DNA from 3 places in the Chengkuizengella sediminis genome. Region 1 is predicted to be linked to each of the others. Evidence: predicted binding sites of a transcription regulator. Region 1 holds the regulator's gene; each other region holds the start of a gene.
What was found. The regulator LexA, encoded in region 1, represses DNA repair genes until DNA is damaged. The targets are predictions, from matches to a motif close to CGAACATATGTTCG.
Positions count from the first base shown of each region.

Region 2: EPK97_RS06425 (carbohydrate kinase) is a predicted target of LexA. The motif match lies at 3,645-3,658, and genes of this name have one in related genera.
Region 3: EPK97_RS21100 (YolD-like family protein) is a predicted target of LexA. The motif match lies at 3,655-3,668, and genes of this name have one in related genera.

Region 1 covers NZ_SIJC01000005.1:287,276-291,932, forward strand. Annotated here, with positions in the region: gene pyrH (UMP kinase) at 1-328, shown strand, start outside; gene EPK97_RS12740 (hypothetical protein) at 399-725, opposite strand; gene EPK97_RS12745 (DNA glycosylase AlkZ-like family protein) at 760-1,974, opposite strand; gene EPK97_RS12750 (LysM peptidoglycan-binding domain-containing protein) at 2,054-2,431, opposite strand; gene lexA (transcriptional repressor LexA) at 2,596-3,213, shown strand; gene EPK97_RS12760 (hypothetical protein) at 3,507-3,665, shown strand; gene EPK97_RS12765 (hypothetical protein) at 3,777-4,067, opposite strand; gene EPK97_RS12770 (hypothetical protein) at 4,371-4,657, opposite strand, start outside.
Region 2 covers NZ_SIJC01000002.1:388,988-393,644, reverse strand. Annotated here, with positions in the region: gene EPK97_RS06440 (acetate/propionate family kinase) at 1-459, opposite strand, end outside; gene EPK97_RS06435 (3-hydroxyacyl-CoA dehydrogenase family protein) at 456-1,331, opposite strand; gene EPK97_RS06430 (pseudouridine-5'-phosphate glycosidase) at 1,565-2,488, opposite strand; gene EPK97_RS06425 (carbohydrate kinase) at 2,478-3,596, opposite strand; gene EPK97_RS06420 (hypothetical protein) at 3,916-4,344, opposite strand; gene EPK97_RS22130 (hypothetical protein) at 4,610-4,657, opposite strand, start outside.
Region 3 covers NZ_SIJC01000025.1:53-4,709, reverse strand. Annotated here, with positions in the region: gene EPK97_RS21130 (MrcB family domain-containing protein) at 1-372, shown strand, start outside; gene EPK97_RS21125 (restriction endonuclease) at 515-1,267, shown strand; gene EPK97_RS21120 (hypothetical protein) at 1,260-1,634, shown strand; gene EPK97_RS21115 (thermonuclease family protein) at 1,644-2,561, shown strand; gene EPK97_RS21110 (hypothetical protein) at 2,783-3,025, opposite strand; gene EPK97_RS21105 (DUF1871 family protein) at 3,041-3,286, opposite strand; gene EPK97_RS21100 (YolD-like family protein) at 3,291-3,638, opposite strand; partial or broken gene EPK97_RS21095 (hypothetical protein) at 3,962-4,657, shown strand, end outside.

The DNA of each region.
Region 1 (4,657 bases):
ACCTTTCGTTACAACAGATTATCCAAGTGCGCAACGTGCAATAGAAACGAATAGTGATGCTATATTAGTTGCTAAACAAGGAGTGGATGGAGTTTTTACAAGTGATCCCTATCTGAACAAAGAGGCAGAAATGTATAGAAACTTAAACTATAACGATGTTATTACTAATAACATAAAAGTAATGGACCAGTCTGCTTTATTATTAGCACGAGATCATAAACTCCCCGTTCATATATTTAATTTTGATAAACCTGAAGCAATGAAGAAGATATGTGAGGGTCAGAATATAGGAACTTCTATAAATGATGAGGATACTAAATTTTATTAAATATTGAGATTAATAACCTGAATGAATAAAAGTCCAATTGCTAGGGACTTACCTAGATGTTGGACTTGAATCAATTCAATTGTTTCTTTAGTTTCTCTAACGCTATATAAGCTAACTCTTCCCATCGATTACTCTCATTAGATGATACAACCAACCATCCTGATAGTGGGATTTTATTTTTGAAGGGACTTAGTACACGTGTATGTTGTAAATTATGAGTTTTTGGATCAAAATCCTTCCCTAATTTAAAAACCATTTCCTTTTTATCATAAAATGTAAATACTTTCGTTTTATATTTGATTGCAGGTGAGCTCATCATTTTACCATGTGACACATTTACACCACTTAATACTAATTGGTTTGCTATTTTTTCAAAAATTTTACGTTCTTTTTCCAATAAAATTGCCTACTTTCACTTTCAATAAGAATAATTATTTTTCATCAACTAACCATCCTAAATTCTTTTCTTCAATTAAATTAGAATCTGCAAGTATTTGTTCTACACCCAAATAACGTATAAATCTCTCAAAACACGTCTTTAAATCAAACTTTAATTGTTCTGAAACCGTAAACCCAGGTTCCCACCACCAATTTTTAATCATTAAAACTTTTTTCTTTTTATCTTTAACTGGTTCAAACCTTGCTATAAACCGATCATTATGTAAAATTGGTAGTACATAATAACCATAACTACGTTCATTTACAGGTTTGTAAACTTCCCATATATATTCAAACTCAAAGAGTTCCTTAATTAACTTTCGATCCCATATCAGATTATCAAGTGGTGCAATAATTGAAGCATAACTTTGACCACCACTATGTTTTGTTAGAAAGCTTTCATCTGTTTTTCTCATATAGAATTTATTAGATATTCCGTGTATTGTTACTTCAATTAATTTCCCAGCCTCAATTAATCGTTGTAAGGACATTTTACGATCAGAACTTTTAATTCCTCTAATCCCTAACCATGCGTCCCCTGATCTATCCCATAATAGACCAATCGCTCCTATACGCCTCATTACATACCAGTCTACATATTGCTCAAACGTTTTATTTGGATCTTCCTTTAATAACAATTGCTCAGGAAGATTTCGATCTGTAACATCATACATTTTACGTGTTCTATCCTTATTATAAATAATTAAATCTCCTGCAAAATATAAACTTTCTAAGGCAGCTCTAGATAATCGAGTAGGTGCCCACGGCCAATCGACAATTTGATTATATGATAAATCTTTCGAAGATACCGGTCCCTTTTCTTTTATTATGCTTATTACATCATGACGAATTGCCTGCACTTCTTTTACATTCTTTAATTGTTCTCTCTTCAAAGCTCTAAACCTTGAAAAACAGGGCCAATCCTCAGTAAGATAAATTGACATGTTTTTATCCCATCCATCTAATAAAACCCGTTCTTTGTATAACAATTCTTGAAGCATGTGAGTACAAAAATTATAAATTCTGGATTGCAACACTAACTCTTGGTTAAAACCTACTACATTCAATGGATCAAATTGAATGCATCCAACACGATGAATAAAATCAATGATTCCTTGTTTACCCGAAAATTGATTTGAAGGTTTCAAACCTTGATATGAAATAAGAAAGTCGCGTGCTTTTGCTTTTGATAATGATATTTTGTCCATAGTGACATAAACTCCTTATAGATCATACTCTACTATTCTTCACTATTATTGGCACATTTCCTCATGTCAATTACACCATTTATAATTCAACATTAGGAATCAACAAGGCTTGTCCTATAATGATATTACTATTTTGTAGTTGATTCTCCTCTTTAATCTTAGAAATAAAATATCGGATGTCCACTTCTTTGGGTACATAGCTCTTAGCAATACTCCATAATGTATCTCCAGGTTTTACATGAATTTGTATAGTTTGTTCGTCTTGAAGTTGAACAGTTACCGTATTTTCGGATGCAAAAACATTCAAGATCGTTCCAAACATCAATCCAATTGTTACAATCACAGTGATAATTAAAATAAATAGTACCTTTTTTCTTAAAATAGTTGATTTGTTTTGAACTTTTAGCTGTACTGCTTTTTTTGTATCTATGGCATTACTTGTATAAATTAAATGCATATAATTACCTCCAAACATTTGTTCTAATTTCAGGTTATCACGAACAGTTGTTTGTGTCAACATATTTTTCGAACTTATGTTTGTGCGAAATAACGTTCTATGTTATAATACCAAATAATACATAGAACGTTTATTGTGATGAAAAAAATGGGGAGGGAATTAAATTGAACAAGTTATCTACTAGGCAACAATCAATATTAGATTTTATTAAAGAAGAGGTGCAAAAAAAAGGCTACCCTCCATCCGTTCGTGAAATTGGAGAAGCAGTAGGTTTAGCATCCAGTTCTACAGTACATGGCCATTTGGAAAGATTAGAAAAAAAAGGGTTTATTCGTAGAGACCCTACAAAACCACGTGCTATCGAAATATTAGATGAGGAAAATCCTACTATCGCTACTTCTTCCATAGCACAAGTACCTTTGATTGGAAAAGTTACCGCTGGTCTTCCAATTCTTGCTACAGAAAATATAGAAGAGTACTTTCCACTTCCAAATCATTATGTCGGAGATTACAATGTTTTCATGCTTCAGATTGTTGGAGAAAGCATGATTGAGGCTGGAATTCACGATGGCGATTACGTTATCGTAAGGCAGCAGCAATCCGCAAATAATGGTGAAATTGTGGTTGCCATGACCGAAGACAATGAAGCAACCGTCAAGAGATTTTTTAAAGAATCCAACCATTTTAGACTACAGCCTGAAAATTCAACAATGGAGCCAATTTTACTCAATGAAGTTAGTATATTAGGCAAAGTAGTGGGATTATTTAGAGACATTAGTTAATAAAGACAACTGCAAACTAAAATTTATTAAAGCGTCTTATAAAGATTAAACTTCTTCCAATATTGGAGGAAGTTTTTTTATTGATTTGATTAATTTATCATTTGATAAAACAAAATTTATAAAGGCATTCACACATTTTAACTAATATTGGTAAAAAAGTATAATCAAATTTTATTTTGCTTCATACATTATTAAAGTGCGAAAATTTTACATTTCATTTACTGAAAAAAAACATTTTTGTGCTATGGTTTGATTATCAGATAGAAAAATATAAAACATGTAGGAGTGAGACAATGGATTTATTTGGGTATGGGGATTATAAATTCTCAAACTTTCATGAGAGGACTAGACACCGTTTATACGAAGAATTTGAAAAATTAGAAGGTAAGAAATCATTAAAATCTCCAAAAGAAACAGATTTATTTAATAACAATTATAAAAAATATCGTTGAATTCCAAGAAGTCATCGAACTTGTTCTATTAAAAAAACCATCATATCCCTCTCAAGGAAACCTTGGCACATGCTGAGGTTTTTTATACTCTAAGTATACCCGTCAGGACATTCAATAAATAATTGTTATATCCACAACTTGCCATCTTGATGCTAGATTTTGAATTCTTATAAAAAACTCACCCTCATATCTTCGATGATAATTAAAGTCAAAATAATTTTCTCCAGTTGTATGTACTTCTTGAATTTTTTTACTGCCATCCCACAATTGTATACGAACAAATGGTTTAGATGAAATATAAACTCTACTAATAGAATCAATAAGAGGAACATCGTAATACGCACGTTTGTTTAACCTGGGACTATAAGAAACTCCTTCTGTTTGTACTAACTTTTTTAACATGCTAATAACTCCTCCTTAATAAATTAGTAATATTTATTTATTCATTATCATAATAATATATTTTTTAAGTTTCATAATTTTTGATTACAACGAACTGAACCCGAAAAATGATATAATAATATAGATATACTTTCATTTTCAAGTAACAATATACAAATATGTATATTTCTAATTTAAGTAAAACAAAAAAACAAAAAATCCATAATAAAAGCTTCTCCATAGCGGAATAAGCTTTTATTATGGATTTTTTCAATTAATCAATGCGATAGCTAAATCTCAATATTAAAACCCGAATATTTGGTATTAAGACTGGATGACCCTTGTTATTGCACATGTGGAAATTACAGTTGGAAAATTACTAGTACCACTACCAGTTACTACCGCAATCCCTTCTCCAACATCAGTAACTGTGCCCAGTATGTTAGGAACTATTCCCAATGTTTCCACGAATACGTCTTTTCCTTTAAGTAATTTTAATACATTTGTCATTGGGGCTTCACAGCAACTACATTCTCCCACATTTTTTTTAATTGGTTTTAGCCTTAAATTACGACTAGGCATTGGTACAAAAACCGCAACAACATTACAAA
Region 2 (4,657 bases), on a different contig from region 1:
CTGATGAAATGCGGTATCAAATACAACTGCTTGAGGAATGTTTGGCATTGTTATCTCAACGGCTTGAATTCCCATCATATGAGCAGGATTATGTAATGGAGCTAAGTCAAACAATTTTTTAATTTCTTGTTTAACCTCTTGTGTTACGATGACAGAGTTAGAAAAACTCTCCCCTCCATGCACTACGCGATGACCAACCGCTTCAATTTCATCAACAGATTTTATTATACCATGTTCTTGATGGACTAACATTTGCACTACTTTTTTTATTGCTGTTGTATGATCTAGAATCTCACTCACTTCTGTTACTTCAGGTTTACCCTCAGGTTCATGAGACAATATTGAGGATTCAAAACCAATTCTTTCCACCCTTCCCTTTGCGAGTACTGATTCATTTTCCATATTATATAGTTGGTATTTCAAAGATGAACTACCTGCATTGATCACTAATATTTTCATATCCGATCACCATCCACATCATATCTAAAAAATCCCTCTCCTGTTTTCACTCCAAGATTACCAGCTCTTACCATCTTTTTCAATAAATAAGATGGACGATATTTCAAATCTCCAAATTCACGGAATAAACGATCCAATGCTGCCAATACAGCATCCAATCCAAATCGATCACACATTTCAAGCGGACCATAACGGAAATCATAACCCAGTCTCATTGCTGTATCAATATCCTCTGCAGAAGCGACACCTTCCTCTAATGTGTGAAGTGCTTCATTAATTAATAAACAGATTAAACGGGAAGTAACAAACCCTGGGGATTCGTAAACCATAATCCCTTTTTTCTCTATCGTTTCTTGCACAAAATTCAATGTACTTAGAAAGGTTTCTTCAGATGTTCTTAATCCTCTTATAATTTCCACTAAATCAATTTCAGCAACAGGGTGTAAAAAATGTAATCCAATTACTCTTTCAGGATGTTTTGTTTTACTTGCCAGTTCCGTTAAACTTAATGTTGAAGTATTACTAGCTAGAATAACGTCTGGAGAACAAATTTCATCTAACATTTCAAATACTTTTTTCTTATCACGTAAATTTTCAGTAATGGTTTCTATGATCATTTCACATTCAGATAGCTTATGTACATTTGTAATTTTTTCAATTTTAGATAGGGTCAATTTTTTCTCTGCTTCAGTTATTGCCCATTTCTCTAATTGTTTGTCTAAGCTGATCTCAATACTATTCCATGATTGTTCTAGTTTTTCCTCTGTTTTTTCAACAAGGTACACTTCGAGTCCTTTTTTGGAAAGCATTTCTGCAATGCCTTGACCCATTGTACCTGCCCCAACAACTCCTATTTTTTTAAACAATAGTATCACCTTTTTTATTTATAAATTTATTAAAAGAACTTTTTGAACAAGTACTTTTTGATTAATTTTCCCTAAAAGATCATAACAAATGTAACATTCATTTTCATCAATTACACAAAATGTTCACAGGAAATGATTAAACTTATAGTTTAATTATACTAAAAAGACGATGCTCAACAAAGTTGTTCACCGTCTTCATCTAATATGAAAAGAGAATTTTCACTATTTGTATATATTTTTTACTTCTTTAAAGCATGAAGCTGAACTGCAATTTGTGCGCCCACATTAGCATTGTTCTCCACAAGTGCTATATTGGTTACTAAACTTTGACCTTTTGTTAATTCTTTTACCTTATCCAATAAAAATGGCGTTGTTTCTTTACCAGAGATGTTATTTTCCTTTGCTTCTGATAAAGCCTGATTTATAATTTGATTCATAAATTCGGGTGAAAGTTCATCTTCTTTAGGAACTGGGTTTGCGATGACAACTCCACCATCTAATCCTAATCCCCATTTCGTATCAATCATCTCGGCAACTTCACTTGTTGAATTCACTTGATAATCGACCTCAAATGCACTTGAACGTGAATAAAAGGCAGGTAACGTTTTTGTTTCATATCCAAGTACAGGCACACCATATGTTTCTAAATATTCTAATGTCAAACCGATATCCAATATAGATTTTGCGCCAGCACATACGACTGCTACATTCGTTTTAGCAAGTTCTTGTAAATCTGCTGAAATGTCCATCGTCGTTTCCGCTTCACGATGTACACCACCAATTCCACCTGTTACGAACACTTCGACGTTTGCTAAATTCGCACAAATCATCGTTGCTGCTACGGTTGTAGCACCATGTTTCTTTTTCATTAATAAATAGGGTAAATCTCTTCGACTCGCTTTCTCAATCTCATCACTTTTTGCTAAAAATTCAATTTCATCTTCCGTTAATCCTATTTTTATTTTTCCATTGATGATGGCAATTGTAGCTGGTACAGCACCATTGTCTCGAATAATCTGTTCCACTGTTTTCGCTGTTTCTACATTTTGTGGATAAGGCATTCCATGAGAGATAATCGTGGATTCTAAAGCAACCACCGGTTTATTATTATTTTTGGCTTCTAATACCTCTTGTGAATATTCTATGAATGATTTAAGTTTCATGTTGATCTTCCCCTTCAAAATAAGTTGTATATCCTTCATGTAACACTTTTTTGTTTAATCCAGAATGTACTGTTTCATTTGTTTGTAAAGTAATTGCTGAACAAGACATCCCATATTTACAAGCCGTTTGTATATCTTCACCTTGAAGTGTGGCATAAACTATTCCAGCTATTAGTGAATCCCCAGCACCTGTAACATCTTGAACATGGATTTCTGGAGGAAGAATATACTCTGACTCTCCCTTGTTAGTAGCATAAAATACGCCTTGTTCTCCAAGTGTAATCACTATATTTTCTATTCCTTTTGCGATCATTATATCTGTAGCTTTTTTATAGTTGTTTTCCTCATTTAAAGGTATACCTGTTAAAGTTTCAGCTTCATCTCGGTTTAAAATCAACCAAGTCACTCCTGTACAATCCTCAGGAATTTTATTGATCTTAGGAGATGAAACAGAAGCAATACAAACTGGGATGTTTTTGATGTAACTTTGTTTTATGATGTGTTCGATGACTTCAGGAGGTAAATTTGTATCCATTAATATTAAATCTGAACCAGCAATACGCCCCCACCTTTTTTGCACATGAGATACTTCCATTTGATCGATAATAGACATTTCAGATAATGCGATGACCATTTCCCCATCAGAATCAATGACTGCTGTATAAGCCCCTGTATTGCTGTTCGGAATTTTATAAATTAAACTCATATCGATATAAGGTTTGCTTTTTTCTAATAACCACTCCCCTTCAGAATCCTCTCCTAGAAGTGTTAGAAGTGAAACTGAACTTTCTAATCTACCAAGGTTTTCTGCAATGTTTCGTGCAACTCCCCCAGTTGATTTAAAAGAAGTGACTGGATTTGATGTTCCATATTGAGCTGATCCTATCACCTGTGCTTTACGATCTACATTTGCGCCACCTATACAAGTAATATGTTTTTCCTTAGGTAAAATGTATGCTCGTCCAACAAGTTTTCCTTTTTTTGTAAGTGTGGAAATATAGTTTGCTACAGCAGGTCGTGATAATTCCAATTTTTCTGCTAGTTCGTTTTGAGTGATAAAAGGATTTTCTTGGATTAGATGAAGGATGCGTTGTTCTTTTTGATTCATGGTTTCACCACCTTCAGTAAACTAATTTTATGATGTTTGTTTATATTATAAACTTTTGTTTGGGTGATGGCAATCGAAGGGTAAATTTGGAAGAGTTTCAATAATCATTAATAAATTAAAGTTCTTTTTAATTGAAGAAAATATAAAATGTAAAAGTGATATTGAATGTATATTTTAGAAGCAAAATAGAGTAAATGACTTTCTTCTGTAACACTCATGATTCAATACTGATGTTCAAATTTTTTTTTAACTTTGATTATTTAAAAGCCTACTCCCTATTTATTATCAGGGAATAGGCTAATTTTAAATACATAACTTTTCAACTAGATAATTTGTTGATTGCATTTTCCATCTTTTCATCTATATCTTCACCCTGATACAAATAAAAGATAGTGACATTATTGATTTCATGCGTATATTTGTCTACATCAATGTCTGCTGAACCTAATTTTTCTTTAAATTCATCCATTCCTTTATTTCGCTCTGTCTCATTTTCAAAAATATAAATGGATAGTTCATTGTCCCCAATTGCATAGACGTTCGGAGTAACACCGTTCAATTCAAGTTGAAAGATACTCCTAGAATTCCGCTCCGCCTCTTTAAGTTTAATTCCTTCTTCCGTAAGGGTAGTTGTCACATCATCTAAAGTTAGTTCTTCTTTAATGTTGTTATTGTCATTTGTACAACTAATTAAACTCAAGATTAGAAAAATGTTCAAAACATAAAAACATAGTTTCAATTTATTCATATTTCACACTCCCGTAGATGATTTATTTAAGTTATAAATGTCTAGTTAATTTAGCTTTCCCATTTTTTGAGAAAATAATAAAATCATCTACAAAGAGTTATATTAAATGTTTATGTTAAGATTTTTTAAGCTGTAACATCATTCCTAACTTTAATTTTACAGATTGAAGCATTATTATCATAAAACTTCTTGATGGATCAAAACATAGTCAAGAACCTTAGGAAAATTTTCCTTAAAGTTCTTCTTTAACATACATTACATTTGATTATTCTATTTTATACTGTTCAAGTATTTCAGTTGCTGGCATACTATC
Region 3 (4,657 bases), on a different contig from region 1:
AATCCAACGATTGATAAAAGGAAAAAAGAACGATGGCCACGAAAAGCAAATATAGCAGCAGAAGCATTACATCTAGCAAATTACAAATGTACTTATGATGAAAATCATACTACATTTATCTCGAAAAAAACGAATAGGCCATTCATGGAGTTACATCATCTGGTTCAAATGAATTTACAAACTAATTTTGAATATGACTTGGATCGTATTGTTAACTTGCTAAGTTTGTGTCCTACATGCCATAGAGCTATACACCATAGCATAGATGAAGTAAAGGAACAAATGCTTAGAAAATTATATTATGAAAGGCGAGATAGACTAAAGTCAGTCGGGATTGAGATAGCCTTTAGTGATTTAATAAAAGCTTATTAATCTAAATTTGAAACTCCACATGATTAAAGTCATGGGATTGAGTTGAGTGCGAAAAAAAGATAGTAGGATACACTTAAACTGGACAGAAAATTAAGTTAAGCAGACTACTATAATACAGAGCTAATTATAGAGAGGAGAAAAAATGGCCAGAAGAAAAAGTAAAGCAAAACAACAAGAGGAATTAATACAATCATTGTTTGGATTTGTAGCAGTAAGTTCATTTTTTGGAACCTTCTACTTCACTAAATCAATGATAGCTTCAATAATTATAGCACTAATTGCAGTAGTCATTATTATATTCATATTAGTAGTTAAGCATAAACAAAAGGTTGATAGTTTAAAAAGATCTGGAATTAGTGATATAGACAAAATGGATGGCCATCAATTTGAACATTATTTATCTCACCTATTTAAATCGCAAGGATATTCTGTGCAGGTAACAAGTGCTTCAGGAGATTACGGAGCTGATCTTGTTTTAAAAAAAGATAATAGGAAAATTGTAGTACAAGCTAAGAGATACTCAAAAAACATTGGTATTGAAGCAATTCAACAAGTTCATAGTTCAATGAATTATTACCAAGCAACTGAAGCCTGGGTAATTTCAAATCGATTCTATACAAAAGCAGCAATGAATCTAGCTAAAGCTAATCAAGTACGTCTATTCACACGACAAGAGTTAATCGATATGATTTTGAAGATGAATCCAGATGCAATTCCAAAGCCTGCCGAAATATTGGAACAGGTGCAACGTGGAGATAAGAGATGTAATAAATGTGGTCATAATATGGTTATTAGAAAGGGTCCTAAAGGAGAATTTTATGGTTGCAGCACCTTTCCTAAGTGTAGAAATATAGTATCCATTTATAACAAAAGGGAGCTAATACAAAATGGGTAAAAAAATATCTTCACTATTAGAATATAAAAAAAAGAATGATTTAAAACAAGCTGGTATATCATTGGAAAATAAAATCATAGTATTTGAAATGAATTCAGATGCGAAGAAATACATTCAAGAACACGAAAGAAATGAAGATTTTGAGATTTATGTGTCAGAAGAATTAAATATTTCTAAGGGAGTAATCACACATCCAAGTGGACTACATTACCCTAGTTATCTGTTATTGGATGAACATCAAGATCTTATTTCAGCGTACTATATTTCAACATTAAACCAACTCGTTCGACAAGATTTCTTTTCGTTGTTTGAAAACAAGAAAGCTATAGAAATATATCCGTATGATTTTACTATAATAGAGGAGTAAAAAAACATCATGAGAATTTTATATATTTTATTACTTATATTTCTTGTTGGTTGTTCTAATACATACACTTTAGAAAATCAACAGAATGAAAACACAAATGATATTGAAATTCAGCAGCAGTTAATTAATGCAACAATAACTAACGTAGTTGACGGTGATACCATAAAAGTAAAGCTTGAAGGTAAAGAAGAAACGATTCGATTACTACTTGTAGACACTCCAGAAACTGTTCATCCAAACAAACCTATCCAACCTTTTGGACCTGAAGCTTCACAATTTGCAAAAGACACGTTCCCAAAAGGTAAAAAGGTTCAAGTTGAAATTGATGTTTCTAAACGTGATAAATACGATAGATTACTAGCATATCTATGGGTAGATGGGAGAATGTTTAATGAAATGCTCTTAGAAAAAGGACTCGCTAGAGTGGCTTACATTTATCCACCTAACGTAAAATATGTGGATCAGTTTCAAGAGACTCAAGAGGAAGCGAGGCAAGAAGGCATAGGGATATGGTCTATAGAGGATTATGTAAAGGTAGCTTGGCTAGATGGTGATGTAACCTTTAATGAAGTTACAGAAAACGAAAGCATAGATCCAGTAACAACGGAAAACAATTCACCTATTCAAATTACAGAACTAAATTTAGAGGAAGAGTATATAACAATTATGAATAATGATATCACAGACATGGATATGACTGGATGGAGTGTGTTAAGTGTTCAAGGAGATCAACGTTTTGATTTCCCTGACTCGTATACCATTAAAGCCGGAGAAGCTATCACTATTTGGTCAGGAGACTTTTCTAGAGGTATATGGTCCGTTGATCTATATTGGACAGAGCAAAATATTTGGAATAACAACGGGGATCCAGCTCAATTGATTAATGCAGATAATGTCATAGTTGATATAGAAGGAAAAATAAATTAAATATATATACATATGGGGGGTTAAAAATTTTCACCCCATCTTGATTAAGTACAATTAGAAAAAGAGAGGGTAGGTAATTAGTAATCAGATCATAGATGAAAAACCATCCCGATGGTGCAGTTCATCGATAGGATGGTTTGGTTTAAAAAATCATGGAAATGTAGTATATAGTTATTTTAACTTATGGCGTACTAATATATCAATGATGAATTTTATCAGAATTAACCTAGGTATTTTTTAAAGGGCGAGTCATAGTCCCTAGTAGATATAATCTTTATATTCTTTGTGTCACCATCAGGACATTCAATATAACGCCCCTTTACAAGTCCGTTCAAAACTGAGCGGACTATTTTCTCTTCTTTACCTGTTTTAATTTCAAGTTCTGGTATTGTTGGCATTCTAAGTTTTGAATGCGTGAAGTTATACAGAATACGTAATACCTTTAGTTCAAGGTCGGTAAGCACGGAATCACCTTCTCACTACTTAATTTCTGACCAAATTTTATTAGCAATAATAGTGAAATGAACTTCACTAGAATTCCATGAAAAAGCCTTGTTAAATATATGTTGTAACTCTTTTGCGAGATTTGTAGGAGTATTCACGCTATCTAAAATTTCCATAATTGATAAGATTTCGCGTTCATATTCGTCATCAGGAGCACCTGGAAAAAGATTAGCAGGATCCCAATCGTTTATAACTTTAGTTAACTTAGTTTTTGTATTCATACATTCACCTCACACTTAAAATGTCACTAAACTTGACCCACTCGTAATCATCCTCATCCTCTAATCTTACTTGTTTTAATCGGGTATCAAATTTAGTGATGAATCCAGTTTTATATGCATTTTCACCAAAGTCACGAAACAATTCAACTATGATTTCAGACTCATTCAACATTGATTCAGATAATTTCTGAGATATGATATTGACCTCTTCCTCTGCAAGTTCTGGTTTAGTCTTTCTATTTCGTTCTTTTTGATAATGATTCATAAGTTCTTTATGTTCAGGTAGGATTATACGACTTGCTTCCCACATCATATTTGATCCAGGTGTTAATTTATTTTCATGTTGTTTCATTTCATTCACCCCTAACGGAACGTTTGTTCCTATTATATAAGAAGCACAGGTTAATATACAAGATCAATCTTATTATTCCAAGAAATAATTCAAATAAAAACATATTAACCCATTATTTGTATTTCTATGAGTCTAATGATCTAAGGAAAATTTCCTTTCCAGATTACAAATAGTACTAAATGACTTCTAGACAACCCCAGTATATTCCAATAGTATTTTAAGTATAGAATAAATAAGTTAACTCCCTCGGCAAGTTTGTAGGTCGAGGGTTTTGACGTCCGTAAATGCACTACAATTTAAATGGTAGAAAAGGGGTAAATCAGGTGAAAAATATTTTTAACAACAGTCTACTAATCATTTTTATTTTCATTTTTTTAAGTAGTTCGATTATTCCAACTTATGCTAGTGAGGAATTTTTACCACTTCAAAGTGAAGTGCCACAAGTTTCTGAGGGAACTCCAGTGATTGAAGAAGCACAACTTGAGGAGACTCCAGTAACTGAAGAAACACCAGCAGACCCTTCAGTTATAGAAGAGGAGCCTACAACTGTAGAAGAATCTGCAACTGAAGAAACATCAGTAGATGGAGAACTGATCCAAGATGAACCTGTAATTGAAGAAGAACCAGTTACTGAAGAAGAACCAGACGGTACAAGTAAAGAGAAGGCAATTCTAATAGATATAAATGAAGGTTTCGATGGAACGATAACGGATGCTGGCTATACTTGGTATATTACAGAATTGGATACAAATCAAACCTATAGTTTACATAAAGTAGGTGGAAACTACTTATCTTTTTATCCAGATAATAGTACAGAGTATGAATATAGATCTGACTATTCTAGTAACACGTCATTTGATTTTACGCCAATTAACATAGGGACTTATTATTTAAAAATTGAAGGATCAAGTGGAGCAAGTTGGAGTTTAAAGTCTGCCGAGGCAGGGATAACAAAACAGACAGCGATCCCGATTGATTTAAGTAATGGTTTTGAAGGAACAATAACGGAAACACGCTAT